DNA from 3 places in the Paenibacillus protaetiae genome. Region 2 is predicted to be linked to each of the others. Evidence: riboswitches for the same ligand, from Rfam matches in the RefSeq annotation. Region 2 holds a riboswitch; each other region holds the start of a gene.
The links. Region 2 has a riboswitch for cyclic di-AMP ahead of ET464_RS14215 (C40 family peptidase). Riboswitches for the same ligand answer to the same signal wherever they lie in the genome.
Positions count from the first base shown of each region.

Region 1: linked by a shared signal. The riboswitch ahead of kdpF (K(+)-transporting ATPase subunit F) and the one ahead of ET464_RS14215 (C40 family peptidase) in region 2 are both predicted to bind cyclic di-AMP.
Region 3: linked by a shared signal. The riboswitch ahead of ET464_RS14815 (resuscitation-promoting factor) and the one ahead of ET464_RS14215 (C40 family peptidase) in region 2 are both predicted to bind cyclic di-AMP.

Region 1 covers NZ_CP035492.1:2,138,704-2,144,453, forward strand. Annotated here, with positions in the region: gene kdpB (potassium-transporting ATPase subunit KdpB) at 1-1,334, opposite strand, end outside; gene kdpA (potassium-transporting ATPase subunit KdpA) at 1,351-3,030, opposite strand; gene kdpF (K(+)-transporting ATPase subunit F) at 3,063-3,140, opposite strand; cyclic di-AMP (ydaO/yuaA leader) riboswitch at 3,497-3,698, opposite strand; cyclic di-AMP (ydaO/yuaA leader) riboswitch at 3,816-4,053, opposite strand; cyclic di-AMP (ydaO/yuaA leader) riboswitch at 4,435-4,599, shown strand; gene ET464_RS09845 (hypothetical protein) at 4,605-5,213, shown strand; gene ET464_RS09850 (hypothetical protein) at 5,374-5,745, shown strand.
Region 2 covers NZ_CP035492.1:3,075,757-3,081,506, forward strand. Annotated here, with positions in the region: gene ET464_RS14205 (M1 family metallopeptidase) at 1-1,466, shown strand, start outside; gene ET464_RS14210 (hypothetical protein) at 1,484-2,305, shown strand; cyclic di-AMP (ydaO/yuaA leader) riboswitch at 2,712-2,874, shown strand; gene ET464_RS14215 (C40 family peptidase) at 2,878-3,345, shown strand; gene ET464_RS14220 (GNAT family N-acetyltransferase) at 3,540-4,064, shown strand; gene ET464_RS14225 (hypothetical protein) at 4,122-4,415, opposite strand; gene motA (flagellar motor stator protein MotA) at 4,589-5,404, shown strand; gene motB (flagellar motor protein MotB) at 5,373-5,750, shown strand, end outside.
Region 3 covers NZ_CP035492.1:3,198,800-3,204,549, forward strand. Annotated here, with positions in the region: gene yabG (sporulation peptidase YabG) at 1-259, opposite strand, end outside; gene rsmA (16S rRNA (adenine(1518)-N(6)/adenine(1519)-N(6))-dimethyltransferase RsmA) at 542-1,441, opposite strand; gene rnmV (ribonuclease M5) at 1,445-2,029, opposite strand; gene ET464_RS14815 (resuscitation-promoting factor) at 2,150-3,280, opposite strand; cyclic di-AMP (ydaO/yuaA leader) riboswitch at 3,504-3,710, opposite strand; gene ET464_RS14820 (TatD family hydrolase) at 3,894-4,661, opposite strand; gene ET464_RS14825 (HD domain-containing protein) at 4,724-5,750, opposite strand, start outside.

The DNA.
Region 1 (5,750 bases), 940 kb from region 2:
GTATCCTTCAAATAAATGAGGCCATAAATTTTTTTGTCGACCGCCACGGCCAGCGGAGTTCCGCCTTCCGCCGCAATTGCGCTGGCATTCGCGTCCAAACCCTCAGGCACGTCCCCGCCTTGCGCCTGCACCCATTGGCGCACCGCATCGACGGCGCCTTTGCGCACCTTCCGCCCGTCCGTCAGATCAATGCCGCTCATTCGGGTTTCAGCTTGAAACGGAATAAACTCCCCGCCCTCTGCAATCGCCGCATCATAAGAAATGCCGTGTTTCTTCATGTAGTCCAGCACGGAACGCCCTTCCGGCGTATCGTCTTTCACCGAGCCGATTGCCGCCCAGACGGGCAGCAGCTCCCTGCTGCAAGAACCAACCGGAATAAAATCGCTTGCCATCCGGTTGCCAAACGTAATCGTGCCCGTTTTATCCAAAATCATCGTGTTAATGTCGCCGGCCGCTTCCACTGCTTTCCCCGACATCGCCAGTACGTTGAAACGGGTCACCCGATCCATGCCCGCAATGCCGATGGCGGACAGCAGCCCGCCGATGGTCGTCGGAATAAGGCAGACCAGAAGGGAGATCAATACGGGAATTTCCAGATCAATGTCCAAATAACCGGCGATTGGTCCAAGCGTGACGACCACGATCAGGAAAATAAGCGTCAAGCTCGTCAGCAGCGTATTCAGCGCGATTTCGTTCGGGGTCTTCTGCCGTTTCGCCCCTTCCACCAGCGATATCATCCGGTCGATAAACGATTCGCCCGGATCCGCCGTTATCCGCACCTTGATCCGGTCGCTGACAACTCGTGTTCCGCCGGTTACAGAGCTGAAATCGCCGCCCGCTTCTTTCATGACCGGAGCCGATTCCCCGGTAATCGCCGATTCGTCCACCGAAGCGACGCCTTCGACGACTTCGCCGTCGCCGGGGATCATCTCGCCTTGCTCTACGACAATCAAATCGCCTTTCCTCAGCTCGGTGGACAGGACTGTCTTGATGCCCGTCTCCGTCACTTTATTTGCCTTCATTTCGGTTTTCGTCCGTTTCAGCGTATCCGCCTGCGCTTTGCCCCTGCCTTCGGCCAGCGCTTCCGCGAAGTTCGCGAACAGCACGGTGAAGAGCAGGATGAAAAATACCGCTGCATTAAATCCCCTGCTTCCCGGCGCGTCAAACGCGGCCGGGAACAAAACCATCAGCAGCACCAGTACGGTGCCGATCTCTACGACAAACATGACGGGATTTTTCATCATCGCAACCGGGTTCAGCTTAATCAAGCTATCCTTTAAGGCTGCTCCGACCAGTTCGGGCGTAAGCAGCTTCTTTTTTCGTGAATCGTTCATCTTCTATCACCATCCGTTATCGCATTGTCAAATGTTCGGCAACAGGCCCAAGCGCAATCGCCGGCAAAAAGGTCAAAGCCCCAATCAGGATAACCGTGCCGGCCAGCAGTCCGGTAAACAGCGCGTTATTGGTCCGGAATGTCCCAAGCGTTTCCGGTACCGGCTGCTTGCGCACAAGCGAACCTGCGACGGCGAGCATCGCAATCATGGAAATGTATCTGCCGAACAGCATGACAAGGCCGGTGCTGACGTTCCAGAAGGCCGTATTGTCAGCCAACCCTTCGAAACCCGAGCCGTTGTTGGCGGCCGACGACGTATATTCGTACAGCACCTGGCTAATGCCGTGGAAGCCCGGGTTCGTAATCGCCGAACTGCCGGCGTCTATCGCCATGGCTAGCGCCGTCGGCACCAGAATAATAAACGGATGCGCTAGTATCGCGACGGCGATCAGCTTCATTTCCTTTGGCTCGATTTTGCGCCCGAGAAATTCCGGCGTGCGCCCGACCATGAGGCCGCAAATAAATACGGCCAGTATGGCGTACATCAGCATGTTGACCAGGCCAACCCCTTTGCCGCCAAACACGACGTTCAGCATCATTTCGGCCATCGGCACCATGCCGCCAAGCGGCGTCAGCGTATCGTGCATATTATCGACCGATCCGGTCGTCGCCGCCGTCGTCACAGCCGTAAACAAAGCGGACTGCGCAATGCCGAACCGCGTCTCCTTGCCTTCCATGCTACCTTGGGAGGCATCTGCGCCAAGCGAATGAATAAGCGGTGTTCCGGCTTTTTCCGAAGCATAGGCAGTTGCCAAGAACACTAAGAACAAGCACATCATCGCCGAGAAAATGACCCAGCCCTGCTTTTTGTTTTTGGCGAACAAGCCAAACGTATAAGGAAGAGCAGCCGGCAGCGCCCACATCGACACAATCTCGATGACATTCGTCAGCGGATTCGGGTTCTCGAACGGATGGGCGGAGTTCGCTCCCATAAAACCGCCGCCGTTTGTGCCTAGATGCTTGATCGATTCCAGCGAAGCGACCGGACCGATCGCGATATGCTGCACGGCGCCTTCCAGCGTCGTCACCGATAACGTCGGGTCAAGCGTCTGCGGCACTTGCAGCGCCACAAGCACAAGCGTAATGACGAACGCAAACGGCAGGAAAATGCGGGTGTGCGCTTTGACAAAATCCTCGAAAAAGTTGCCGATCGTTTGTCCTTTGCTCGTAAGGCCGCGCACGAAAGCGATCGCTACCGAAAAGCCGGTTGCGGCGGACGTAAACATCATCATCATGATGACCGCCATCTGCGAGAAATAGGTAAGCCCCGTTTCGCCGCTGTAATGCTGCAGGTTCGTATTCGTAATAAAGCTGATGACCGTATTAAACGCCAGCGACTGCTCCATATTGCCGATTCCGTTCGGATTAAACGGAAGCCCGGTCTGCACCCGCAGGATGATATAGCTGACCGCGACAAGCACCACGTTCGTGAGCAGGAAACTAAGCGTGTAGGTTTTCCAGGTCATGCCGTTCCTTTTTTTCAGCCCGATCCATTTATAGAGCAGCCTCTCTACAGGTCCGAATATCCGGTCCGTCCAGTTCGGCTCGTTCGAGAACACATGGTACACATAGGTGCCAAGCGGTTTAACGAGCAGGATCACAACCGCCACAACAACCGCCATCTGCAAAATTTCCATTCCATAACCCCCTAAGGAATAACTGCGCCCGATCAGAATTTATCCGGATGGAGCAGCGCGTACACCAAATACAAAAATACAAATACCGTAACAACCGCTGCCAGAATCACGTTTCATCCCCGCTTTCCTGATCGTCTATCGTCTTGCCGCACCAGACTGCAAACAAAACGTACAGCCCAAAGCATAAGGCCAGCGTCAAAACCATACATAAGTCCGTCATGTTCAACCTCCAAATAAACCTGCGTAATGGCACAATAAACCGCGGTCCATTGCGCTGAATGGTAAATCCGTTCCAATAAAATGTGCTTATAAGCCCCATTTTCCTGAAAAAAGGCAACAAAAAAGAAGCCTTAGGAGCAGAGAAGCAGCTCCCTCGGCTTCGGCTTTACGGCAGCGCAAGCGAAGCTTCGCCTATGCGGCAAAAGCTTGGCTGCGCCGCTATATCAAGCAGCAGCACGATATCGAGTGTCTCTCCCGGACACGCTTACGAGGTTAGCTGTCGGATTCGGGCGCGGAAGTCGCCCTACGCGCTGCTTCATTGAAGCCGCGCGACTCACCCCATGGGCGGATTGGCTGCGCCGGCTCTTGAATAGCCAGCCGGCAGCCTGTTCCCGCCCGTTTGGTTCCCCCGCTTTTGCCATTCCGGCAAAATTCAGCGACTGGGTACTGCGAATAGCACCCATATGGTTTTAAACCGTCATGCACAATAGCATAGCGCCATGCCGGCGCAAAAAAGCCGCAGAGGCACAGTGACCTCTGCGGCCAAAATAAGCCACAGCTCATCATCCCTCTCTCGAACAACGCTTACGAGGTTAGCTGTCGGATTCGGGCGGTGAGAGTCGCCCTACTTCAAGCATGCTCCATGGTGCCTGCTTGAAGATTCACCCCTTGCCGCGCGCCAAACCGACTCTCACATCGGATTGCCTGCACAGCGGACCGCAGCAGGGCAAATTGCGGCTTGCCCCGTCATGCGGATGGTTCCCCCGTTTTCCGTTTGCGACGGAAACTCAGCGATTGGAAATCATTTGAACTTGCATGAACTGAATCTTACTCCCGGCACAAGCTGCTGTAAAGAGAATAGAGAGGCGATTTAGGCAGAAATTGGTGAGGTTTGAGTATATGTAAACCGCTTTCTTTTTTAAAAATCTTTAAAATGCTCAAAATATCTCGCGGATACTTCATTTCCCGAAAATTGCACATAGATTCTTTTCGTTGCCGCAGCCCATTTTCCCCTATAACAGTCATAGCTGCGGGCAAAAACGAGTATTTATAAAAGATAAAGGAAAATGCTGCGGCCATTCAGGGAAAAAGGACAAAATCGTGTAAAGGATATGCCGCATCGGCCAGCGAAATATTTACAAAGCGGGTTTTCAGGTTTACTATAAACCTCATACCCAGTTACGGTACATTTTTGCGCTGAATTTTTTGGAGACAAAAAAGCGGGGGACCCAATCGGCATGCGGAAATGAAGTATGCCATCCGGGGTGAATCGTTGGCCGCGCGCCATCGTAGGGCTTCTCTCTAGCCCGAATCCGACAGCTAACCTCGTAAGCGAACGAAGGAGAGAATGCTCTATGTTTCAATCTGCGGAAATGTTAACAGACCGCCTCGCCAATCATTTGGCGATCGAAGTCCCTCACGCGTCCGAAATCCAAATCAAGCGGATCGAACTGTTCGTCATCCCGGCCATCAGTATTGATGCGCCCGGATACCGCGTCTGTATGCGGATCACTGCCGCTTTGGGTTACGGATGGAGCGAAACGTTTATCGAAAAGAAAGAAAAGCCATCCGATTGGGTGCATTGGAGCAGCTGCCTCGTCCACTATATTAACACGGGGAACGATTATAACCGTGAAGACAACACGCTCGACAGCCGCCTCCGGCATATGTTTGTTACTGCAGTAGATCAGATCAGCAGCCACCGGCTGCAGACAGCTGCTGCAGATAGCGCCGAAAGCGTAGAGAGGGCGGTCGGCGCCGGGAGCACAGCCAGCTTGGCGGAAGAGCAGCTAGAGCAGGGGCAAAATACCGGACAGGCGGCAGAGATAAGCTCCGCAGCCGCTGCGGAACGTGAAGCGGATGCGGAGAACCAGGCGGCTGCAGCCGTTGAAAGCGGAAGCGAGCCTTTTACGGAAGATGTGACGCTTTTAGCGCGCTCGGAATGCTATATTTCGCTGTTTTAGATGCGGGGCATCTGCTGCCCGGCAATCAATCGCTGTTTCATTGGCTTCATGCCTCTTAAACAGCGATTTTTGCATGCTCCGGCACATAACTTTGGCATCCGGCGGGAAAAATGGATTCAGCATGACTATGCCGGATTCGAGGGAATGGAGGACATTCAAAGTGGCGGAAAAAAACATCCTCGCTTTTTTTAAAAGCCCCGAGCAAGCGGAACTTGCCCATGCCGAGCTTAAAAAACTGAAGCTGGTGGACAGCTCGATCGACCGGATCGACGGTTATTCCGGCGGAATCGACCGGATTGAAAATCCGTTAACCGGCGATTTTCCAGGCTTGGCGAATATTACGCTGGGCAATCAATACCCGCAAATCGACGCAGCCGTGCTGGAAGCTTCCGATGTGAGCGCAAGCGGGCTCAGCTCTTCTTCTCCGCTGGGCGATACGACAGGCCGGGATATTGTGCTGACCGCCGTTATAGAAGAGGAAGATTTCGAGCAGGCGGTGCGAGTCGTAGAAGATTACGGGGCGCTGATTTAATGCCT
Region 2 (5,750 bases):
CCAAGCTTAAGCTGCCCGATCCTGTAGCGCCCGGCAAGTCGGTCACGCTCAAAATGAGCTTTGAGGTGAAGCTGCCGGAAGTTTTCGCGCGGATGGGCTACTCCGGCGATTTCGTCATGGCCGGTCAATGGTTCCCTAAGGTGGCCGTTTATGAGACAGCCGGCACTCGGGGCCGGACAAGCGAAGGCTGGAACGTCCACCAGTACCACGGCAATTCGGAGTTTTACAGCGATTTCGGCATTTACAGCGTACGGATCGGCGTTCCGGAAAATTACAAAGTAGCGGCAACCGGCTTCCAGACCAAAACTTCCGAGACAGCTAACGGACGGAAGTATTACCAGTATTACGCCGACGATGTTCATGATTTCGGATGGTCGGCTTCGCCCGACTTCGTATATGCCGAAGACTCCTTATCCACTCCGAACATTCCCGGCGTCAAAATCAAGCTTTATTTGGACCCGTCGCAAGCGGGCCTCCAGGACCGGTACATGCATGCCGCTAAGTCGGCGCTGACGAAATATGCGCAGTGGTACGGGGAATATCCGTATACGACGCTGTCGGTTGTCGTGCCGCCGGCCGGAGCCGGAGGCGCGGGGGGCATGGAGTACCCGACGCTCGTGACTGGGCTCGCAGCGGATCAAACAAATCCCGGCTATGAGCTGGAACGCACTGTCGTCCATGAGATCGGTCATCAATATTGGTACGGCATGGTCGCGTCCAACGAGTTTGAAGAAGCGTGGCTCGACGAAGGTTTTACGTCCTATGCCGAAGACAAAGTAATGGAGAGCGAATACGGCGTTATCCCGAATACGCCGCTGGAAGCCAGCTATATGACTTCTCCGGCTTCGCTTACGCAGCCTTCCTGGGATTATAAAGGCAGCGATCAATATGCGGAGAACGTCTACATGCGCGGCAAGCTGGTGCTGCGCGGCATCGAACAGCAGGTTGGCGATAAAACGATGCAAAAAATTATGCGCACTTATTTTCAAAAATTTAAGTTCAAGCATCCTTCTACCGGCGATTTCGAACGGGTTGTCGAACAGGTGACCAAGCAGAACTGGGGCAATTATTTCAGCCATTATGTACAAGGCAGCCAAATGGCCGACTACGCCATCGCATCCGTCTCGACACGGCCGATAGCGCAAAACGGCAAAACAATGTATGAGTCGTCCGTCCTGATTAAAAACAACGGCGGCATCGGCGGGCAGATCCCGGTGATCCTCCAGTTTGCCGACGGCACGGTCATGCCGAAGGTGTGGACCGGCGAAGAATCGCATATTCAATACGATGTAGTCCAAAGCGCTCCGCTCGTCTGGGCTGCCCTCGATCCGCAAAATACGAACGTGCTGGACAACAAGCATATCAACAATTTTATGCTGGCCGATGTCTCGGATAAAACCCGCACCCGATGGGATCTCGGGACTGCCAAGGTGATTGAAGGCATCATCCATCTATTAGGCTGGTAAGGGAGGCGGCAGACCAAATGAAAACCTACTTGAAGCAAGGCTGGCGGCTGGCTGTCAAACATATGTATATCATCGTTTTTCTGTTCATCTATCAGCTGATTTGGGGGTTTTTCCTGTACCGGTACCTGGATTCCGCCATATCCCCGCTGCTGCAGCGCTGGCCGGCGGAATCGCCCTCCCATTCGGCAGTTCAGCTATTCCTGTCAGAAGCGCAATTCCGGCTGCTGAAGACCGATCTGGCTACCCCTTATTTATGGACGCTTGGCGGCCTGCTCGCCGCCCGGATGCTCATGACGCCCGTGCTGAACGCCGGGCTTTTCCACTCGATTCATTATGCGAAAGACGACAATAGCGGCACCCGCTTCTTCCAGGGCATAAAGAAATCGTGGAAAAAAATCGTGCTCCTGTATGTCATTCAAGCCGCGCTTGCCATTGCGCCCGCCTTCTGGCTGCTGCCGCGGGGGTTCAAGCTGCTTTGGACCAGCAGCTCCATACAGGAGCTGCTTAGCCAGGCTTTGCCTTGGGCAGCGGCATGGCTCTTATGGGGCTTTGCGCTTCACCTCATTTCGCTTGCCATGCAGTTCGGCGCCGTATCCGGCGCCGGCCCGTTCAAAGCGCTGGGCCAAGCATTAACCCGGCTCATTCCATACCTGGCTGTAACGATAGCGATGTGGGGCATCTCCGCTGTCTGCGGGCTTCTGTTGACCGGCGTATCGCTCATTTGGGCAGGGCTTATCGCACTTATTCTTCATCAAAGTTATTCCTTCATCCGGACGCTGCTCAAAGTATGGACGGTTGCTTCTCAATATGAATGCCTGCAAGCGAAGGAAGCGTCATAACGCCGCTCGCAAACTCAAAAGCTTGCAATCTGAGAAATTTTTAATCCTATTCTCATAAAAGCCGCTCTTTCGGCAGAAAGAGCGGCTTTTTTCGCGTGCCTGCTTTAAACCCGGCTTGTCCCGCCCGCATACCTCCTCTTTGATTTACATAGAACATAGAATCAGCCGGAAGAATGCTAGCTTGAAATAACCGTAAGCCTTGATAATATAGGCAATTTGTCCCTTTTCCCGCATAACGGACAAACATTCGACACCGGCCAGCACAAGTTCTATTTGAGGATGGCGATAGAGGCAAAATGAGGACAAAAACGATGTTTTTCAGCCAAAAGACTACATGAGAATTATTAAAAATCAGCAAAAAAAGGAGGAGATGCTGGAAAATAAACGAATATTTATCCCTAAGATTTTCTAAAACTAGCCTAATTTCCGTTTTTGGAAAACGGGGGAACCACCTTGGGTGAATTGATTTCGACGCTATGTGCTTCCATTGTCATATGCGTCTTGGGAATCATAGGGGACCTTCAAACCGAACCCCACAGCTAACCTCGTCGGCATCGGAAGGAGTTTCATCATTGAAGAAGGTAACTGCAGTATTAGTTGGACTCGTGCTTTTGCTATCATTCCAGGTCGGCACGATGTTCGCAAGCTCCAAAATGGACGGCATTGTTGCGAATGTCGTCGGCACTCCGTACCTGTATGGCGGTACAACAGTGAAAGGCTTCGATTGCTCCGGTTTTACCAACTATGTGTTTGACCAAATGGGCATTGACCTTCCACGCACCTCTGCATCGCAAGCAGAAGCAGGTACAAAGGTTGCGCAAAGCGATCTTCGTCCTGGCGATCTCGTGTTCTTCAACACGAATGGCCGCAGCATTTCCCATGTTGGCATCTATGTAGGCAACGGCCAGTTTGCACACGCCTCCAGCAGTAAAGGTGTAATGATCAGCAAGCTGAGCGAGTCCTACTACCAAACGCGCTACGTAACTGCTCGCCGTGTCATGAGTGACGACGTATTCGCGAAATATGCTGACAATAACTAAGGTCAAGCCGGGTACCTGAATGCGGTTCAGTATCCCGCTTGCCGGCAAAAAGCCGCAATGGTGCTTGTTCCTCAAGCCTCCATTGCGGCTTTTGCTTTAACCGGCTGCTCGCCATTACTTATCTCGTTTATAGAGCTGCCTAGAAGCGCAAACTTCATATACGAGTTAGACCAGATAACAAGGAGAAAACCCCTATGCCGCATATCAAATCCCAAAGCCAGCCCTGCGAGCCGCAGCTGACTGTTGTCCCGATGGACGCAGCCCACGCCCGGCACGTTTGCAGCTGGCGGTATGAATCCCCCTATAACCTGTACGGCTGGCCGGCGTGGGAGCAAATGGAGCGCGATGAGTTTGAATTCGGCAGCGCAGCCATTCGCGAGTCACAATATGTGTCGATTGTTACCGATAAACAGGAACTGGCCGGCTTCGGACAGCTCTTTCCGATGGCCGGCGTAACCCGGCTAGGCATGGGGCTTCGCCCGGACTTCTGCGGCCAAGGGCTTGGCGCACAGCTGGCGCTGCTCCTAGCGCATGAAGCGTTGAAGCGAAAGCCGGATCACGAAGTTGATCTGGAGGTGCTGACCTGGAACGAACGCGCAATACGCGCTTACACGAAAGCCGGCTTCCTCATAACCGATACCTATTTCCGGCCGACACCGGAAGGCGAAGCGGAATTTCACTGCATGGTGTTCCAGCCGCAGCACTGCCGGCCCGAATAACCACAACGCGCCGGATATCCGGCGCGCCGCTTTTCAGTCCCGGCCCGTTCCGCTCGGTCAGATGAGCCGGACAACATGGGATACATTGTCGCCTTGCGTCACTTCAATGACATGCCGTTTCGGATGGTACGTCACAATTCCATCGCCTACCGCAATCGACGTTTCTTCGCCCAAGCCAAAAAACACATCATCGGCGAGCGCTTCCATCACTTCGCTTTTCTCCGCATCAGCAAGCGCCTCCCATTCGCCCTTCTCCATCTCAAAAAACGTATAGCTGCGGTTTATTCCGCTGACCGCATCGGTCAAGTCTTTTAAAATATCCGCGTATTCTCTTGCATGTCTTACTCCCATGTGCATTCCGCCTTTATTCCAAATTTCAAAGCTTCTATTACCATTGTAACGCATTTGCCGGATTTTAACGCTCTCTAGTGCATTTCCTCTCCCGCTCTAATCTCTCGGCCCTCCGATGACGATAATAAAAGAAGTAGAGTTTTGTCGAAATCATGTGCCAAACGGGGTGTATTATGGAAAAATCAACAATTATCGGTGTAGTGCTGGGGGTTTCAGCGCTGTTAGGCGGCATGGTGCTCAAGGGGGCTGGTTTAGGTAATTTATACAATCCTGCTGCTTTTGTCATTATTATTGTAGGAACAGCCGCTTCGCTTTTTGTCGCCTTTCCGATGTCAGAGATCAGCAAATTTCCGAAGCTGCTGAAAATCGCGTTTTCCAACCAAAAGCTGATGCCGCGCGAGCAGCTTATTCAAAATTTTATGGAATGGGCGTCCATTACCCGCCGCGAAGGCCTTCTGGCGCTGGAAGCCAAATTAGATGACATTGACGATGCTTTTCTGAAAAACGGCATGCGGATGATTATTGACGGCAACGACCAGGATTTTGTCCGGGATGTACTGCTCGAAGATATTTCCGCAACGGAAAACCGCCACAAAGCCGGGTCGCTCATGTTCTCGCAGGCCGGCATGTATGCGCCGACGCTTGGCGTGCTGGGGGCTGTCGTTGGTCTCATCGCCGCACTAGGGGATATGAGCAGCATGGAACATTTATCCCATGCGATCGCCGCCGCCTTCATCGCGACATTGCTTGGCATATTTACCGGTTACGTGTTGTGGCATCCGATTGCCAATAAGCTGAAACGAATCTCGAAAAAAGAAATCGAGCTCCGCCTCATGATGGTAGAAGGCTTATTGTCCATCCAATCCGGCGTCTCCACCATTGCGATCAGCCAGAAGCTTACCGTCTATTTGACGCCTACCGAACGCGATCAGATGCGCGAAAAGGAGGATGCAGCCTTTGAGCAAAAAGCGCAGACACGAGGAGCATGATGACGATCATCCAAACGAGTCGTGGCTTCTTCCTTATTCGGACTTAATGACGCTGTTGCTGGCTTTGTTTATAGTACTATACTCGATGAGTTCCGTTGACGTGAAAAAATTCGAGGAAATGAGCCAAGCCTTTAAAATTACATTCAATAACGGCAACGGGCTGCTGCAGAACCCTTCTGTTGTTAAAGCCGGCGAGGATCCGGAGAAGAAAAAACAGGATGCCGATGACCAAGATAAAAAAAACCAGCAATCGCTGGCCAAGCAAGAGCAAGAAGATTTGGAGAAGCTGAAGAAGCAAGTGGATGAATATATTAAGTCGCACGGGCTGACCTCCGATTTGGCGACA
Region 3 (5,750 bases), 120 kb from region 2:
CACCGTTCGGAGCGTTTATGCTGTCACGCTCTTTTTGCTTGCGGATGCGGTTCATGCTGTCATTCATTTTAATACGGACTTGCTGTGCCGCTACGGTTGCTTCCGGGTTATTTACAACCGACAAATCGGCGACAGGCGCGTCGGCGAGTAGACGATAATCTGTACCTTTCAGTATGGCCATGTCCGAACGAAATTCTGCAACGCGGAATAAAACGTCGCCTCCGTATGATTTGCGGACAACCAGGTCTCCCAAATTCATAGGTTAATCACCTCTACGCCTATCGTATGGGCAATAAGAAGGATTGGTGCGCGCAACTTCATTTCCGTTTTTTGCAGGCAGCCTGCAGACGCGGAGGACGCAGTTACAGCGAGCTGGCGATATAAAAAACCCGGATTCCATGCCAACAAGGGCTGAAAACCGGGTTTTCCCGTGCCATGATGATGTTCCATAACGTCTCCAAGCAGGAGCGGTCCCCTTCGCCAAAAAGGGAACAGCCGCCTTAACCGGCGGCTTAATAAGTATACAGCTTGTTATAGGCCGTTAGGCCCAACCCTGCTCCAGCATAGCGCGGCTGATTCGCGCGAATTCCTCCATCGACAGCGTCTCGCCGCGCCGGGTCGGGTCGATGCCGCAGCCTTCCAGCAGCTTCAGCACCGCCTCGCGGCGCTCCTTGCCGGCGAATGCCGTCAAGTTGTTCGCCAGCGTCTTGCGCCGCTGAGCGAAGCTTGCGCCCACAACGCGGAAAAAATGTCCCTCGTCGGTGATGTCGACCGGCGGCTTGTCGCGCAGCGACAGCTTGATCACTGCCGAATCGACGTTTGGCTGCGGAATAAACACCGTGTGCGGCACGGTGCAGACGAGCTTCGGCTCGCAATAATATTGGACCGCGACGCTCAGGCTGCCGTATTCTTTGCCGCCCGGCTTCGCCGCCATCCGCTCGGCTACTTCTTTTTGGATCATGACGACAATATGCTCCAGCGGCAGCCGCTCTTCCAGCAGCTTCATCAGAATCGGCGTCGTGACGTAATAAGGCAGGTTGGCGACCACGCTCACCCCGGTCATGCCCTCGTATTTTTCCTGCAGCAGCTTGGCCAGATCCAGCTTCAGCACATCGCCGTGTACAACTTCTACATGCTTTTCTTCGGCCAGCACATCACGCAATATCGGAATGAGCCGGTTGTCAATTTCAATAGCCGTTACTTTGCCGGCAGCTTCGGCAAGCTGACCGGTCAGCGCGCCGATGCCCGGCCCGATTTCCAGAGCGCCTTTCGTTTTGTCCAGCTCCGCCGCTTCTACAATTTTATTTAAAATATTTTGATCGATCAGGAAGTTCTGTCCTAAACTTTTCTTGAACGAGAACCCGTATTTCGCGATAATTTCTTTCGTCCGCCTGGGCGTGCCGACATCGGCCGCTCCCATGCCTCCTCGAGCGTTACTCATCTTTTAATCCCCTTTCCTTGCAGCTCCGCCGGCAGGACCGCCTGCAGGTTCCACTTCCATAGCTTGATATGCTTTCAGAAATTCTTCTTTCGTAATATGAAAGCTGATGCACCGTTTATAAAACGTTTTGCCGTTCGCATAACCGATTCCTAACAGCTTGCCCATCTTCAGCCTCCGTTCAGCCGCATCGGGATGGACAATCAGGCCGGCATCAATCAAATCGTCCCATGTGATCTCGCCTTCGATTGCCCCGGCTGCTTCTGTGCGCACGTTGGCAAGCGCTTCGCGAATGGACTCCGGCGACGCGTTCTCGATGCCGATGTCGCCTTTGTATTCCGCTTTCTCCTGCGGCAAAAAGGCATGTTTGCATCCTTGAACATGCTGCGCAACGATTTTTCGGATGCGCTCCCCGGCATGGTCCGGGTCGGTAAATATAATAACGCCTCTGCGCTCCTGTGCCAGCTTGATCCGGCGCAATACGTCCGGGCCGACCGCAGAGCCGTTTGTTTCAATCGTATCGGCATCAACCGCCCGCTTAATGGCAGCTGTATCGTCCTTGCCCTCCACGACAATAATTTCTTTAATCAAACGATCCATCCTTTCCGTTCGGGCAATACAAAAAGAAGAGGCATAACCTCTTCTTAGCATGGCTTAATTAAATTATAATTACATGATGATTGCAACAAAAAGAGTACGCCAGCCGTCTCATTAACTAGCAGGCGGTTTATTCGGGCCAAGGACGTAGACCGTGTAGCCTTTTTTCCTGCCGAATTTTTTTGCGTAGGAAGAGCTGTTGAAATAAACGTCAATTTTGTTGCCGTTTACGGCGCTGCCGGTATCTTCCGCCCGGCGGAAACCGATGCCCTCGATATAAACCCACCAGCCAAGCGGTATAACATCCGGATCGACCGCAATGGTGCGCCCTTCCGTCACCTTGGTGCCCGAGGCGGTAATGCCAAACGAAGGGTGGCCTTCTTCTTTGCCGGTCGAAGCCGCGTCAGCGGTATAGGCCGTTAACGTTACATTTTTCAGCACCTTTTTCGGATTAAACGTAAGGCCGCCTTTTGTAACCGAAGCTGCTGCAAGTGTCGTCACTTTAGGCGCCGCTTTTTTGGTGCCGATAGCGACAAGCTGATTTACGGCATTTTTTTGAACAACCTGGTCGATTATTTTCTTCGACACAAGCTGCCCGTCTTCGTATTGCTTCTCTACCTGCTCCACAATAATGCCTTGCTGGCCGGTGCGAACAAGCTTCTCCTTCCCTTTTTCCAGGGTGGGATCTTCTTGCTTCACAATGTTGAACGGCAGCGACTTCTCCGTCTTGGTGATATGAGTATCCACCCGGACGATCGTAATTTGGGTATCTCCCGTCAACTGGGCTTCCAGAGCCGGTGTCACTTTGTCCGCATCCCGGACGTTAATATTTAAATCATCAATCGCACCCGCAACTGTTTTGTCCGTTGTGTACACCGTTGATAATTTGCCGTCAGCCTTTACCGTTACTTTCACCGCATGATTAATGACAATACGGTCTCCGTCCCTCAGCTTCGCATCAAGCGGAGCGGAAACTTCATCATGCGGACCAACCGTGATAGCTTGTTCATCCAGCAGCTTCTGCAGTACCCCCTGCTTCGTCTCCACAAGGGTTTCTTTGCCGTTCACAACCAGAGATACGTTCTTATCACTTGTTCCGTACAACAACATCAAAAACATGAAAGTCATAGCGATTGAGATTATTGCACTCAATAAAATTAAACGAAGGTGGTCATGCTTCCATCGCCATGCGAAAGACATGCTGGATGATCGTTGCCCATGGGTGTCCTTTACTTCTGCGCCCATTTCTTCGGTCCTCCTTCATAGCCCCGCCGCTAGTGTTACGCATGATTCTTAGCGCGACTATAAAATATTGGCGTGCATTGGCACGCGAATCCAGTAAATCGTTGTTACTTGCCTCTTGCCGGACGCCTTTATGTAAAAAACAAAAAATAAAAAGAAGCCTTCGACAGAGGATCTGTTTCGTGGCTTCCCATAAAGGGCTGCATAGGAAAAAGTAACACGAGTTGATCGCTCTCTATATACGCTTACGAGGTTAGCTGTCGGGTTTGGGCGAGAGAGCTGCCCGATTCACTGCCGGCCGCTCATGGCGACCTTGGCGAAATTCACCCCAAGAAGAATTCAAATGCTCTTAAGCAGCAGGCTGCCATACATGCCCGTCGCTTATTCGCCTGGTTCCCCCGCTCTCCATCCGGAGATTAAGCGTTACTGGAAATCCGATACAATCTTATAAAGCTCTGAAATGAATCATACCTTCATCCAGTGCTCATTGTAAAGATTAGATAAAAGTCGCTATAAGCGATTTATTTGAATATTTCAGGAAAATATGAGCGATTGATCTCACAAAAAACAGTTTTTTCGCTCTATTTCACACGATATCTCTATTTTTTAACGATTCTCATAATAGACCAAAACATTTTCTTCCATTTTCAGCTGTAATTCGGCTGATTTCCCCGACGGATTTGCCCGTAATTTCCGCCGCAGCCTCTGCGACCAGAGCCACGTAAGCGGACTCATTCCGCTTCCCTCGATAAGGATGAGGCGCCAAATATGGGCAGTCGGTTTCGATCAATAAACGGTCAAGCGGCACCTTCGCAAGCACCTCTTTTGGCACCCTCGCATTTTTAAAAGTGACCGGTCCGCCAAACGAAATATAGAAATTCATGTCCAAGCATAATTTGGCCGTTTCCCAGCTTCCGGAAAAGCAGTGCATAATGCCGCCGACTTCGGAGGCGTTCTCTTCCTTCAAAATTTTGACGATATCCTCATGGGCATCCCGGTTATGAATGATGATGGGTTTGCCTACTTTTTTGGCTAAGCGGATTTGTTCGCGGAACACATGATGCTGAACTTCTTTAGGCGAAGTGTCCCAGTGGTAATCAAGCCCGATTTCCCCGATTGCAACCACTTTCGGATGGCTCGCCAGCTGCTCGATCCACTCCAGGTCGCCGGGTTTCATATCAATGGAATCAACCGGATGCCACCCTACCGCCGCATAAATAAAATCATGCTGTTCCGCTAATGCGATAGTCGTCGGGATCGTCTCCCGGTTAAAGCCGATATTAACGATCAGCCCTACTCCCGCTTCACGCGCGCGGGCAATGACCTCATCGCGATCTCCGTCGAAATTGGGCGAATCCAAATGCGCATGTGTGTCGAATAACATGTTAGCCGACCCTCCTGTTTTTCTTCCTATATATGGTTAGTTTTCCTTAATAGTCGTAAAGCTTATAGCTTAAATAACTGGCGAATAGACCCCGTAAGCGATGATTTGGCCGCCAGCAGCGGTTCTTCCGGATAATACAGGCGATACTCGCCTTGGTGCAGCCCTGTGATCGAGCGGACAATGTCCGATTTTTGCGAAATTTCGCTTATTCTATCTTCGTTATCCAGCAGCAAAATCGGTGTTTTTTCTTCCTTTTCGCCTTTTTTCGCATCTGGCCGGTAAACATCATAAGGCTGGTCATATGGAAAATCAATTTCCATATGATACTCCGGCGAAAGGCCGATTTTAACCCATTGCTGTTCAATTTCATTCAGCAGCGTTTCGCTTGGGTTATCAATCGTAATATATTTGTACAATTTGCGATTCAAAAACCGGCTGCACAGGTCGGCCAGCAGCCCGTCCCGCTCCTCCGACCATTCGCTGAACGCGGTCTGCACCAGCGATTCGTCCAGCTTCAAATAATGAGGCACGTTGATCGTGCCGTCGAGAAGGCTTTTAAGCGGTGCCGGCATATAGGCAAACGAATAGTTTTCTTCATATAATTGTTTCGCCCGGCGGAAGATTTGCCGCAAAATAATTTCCGAGCTGCGGGTCACCGGATGGAAATAAATTTGCCAGTACATTTGGTACCGCGACATTAAATAATGCTCAACGGCATGCATGCCGCTTTCTTTTACTACAATTCTCCCTTTGTAGGGCCGCAATACGCGCAGTATCCGCTCCAGGTCAAACGTGCCGTAATGTACGCCGGTATAATAAGCGTCGCGCAGCAAGTAGTCCATCCGGTCCGCATCCATCTGGCTGGAAACGAGGCTGACGACGATCGGCTTCGGGTATTTCCTTCGAATGACTTGCGCCACTTGATCGGGAAAATCATCTCCTGCCTCTCGCAGCACCCGGTTTACTTCCGTATCCCCCAATATAATGTTGCAGGTCCACTGCTCATGATGGGTTTCAAATACCTGCTCCAGCGAATGGGAAAATGGTCCGTGTCCGATATCATGCAGCAGCGCAGCGCAAAGCGAAACC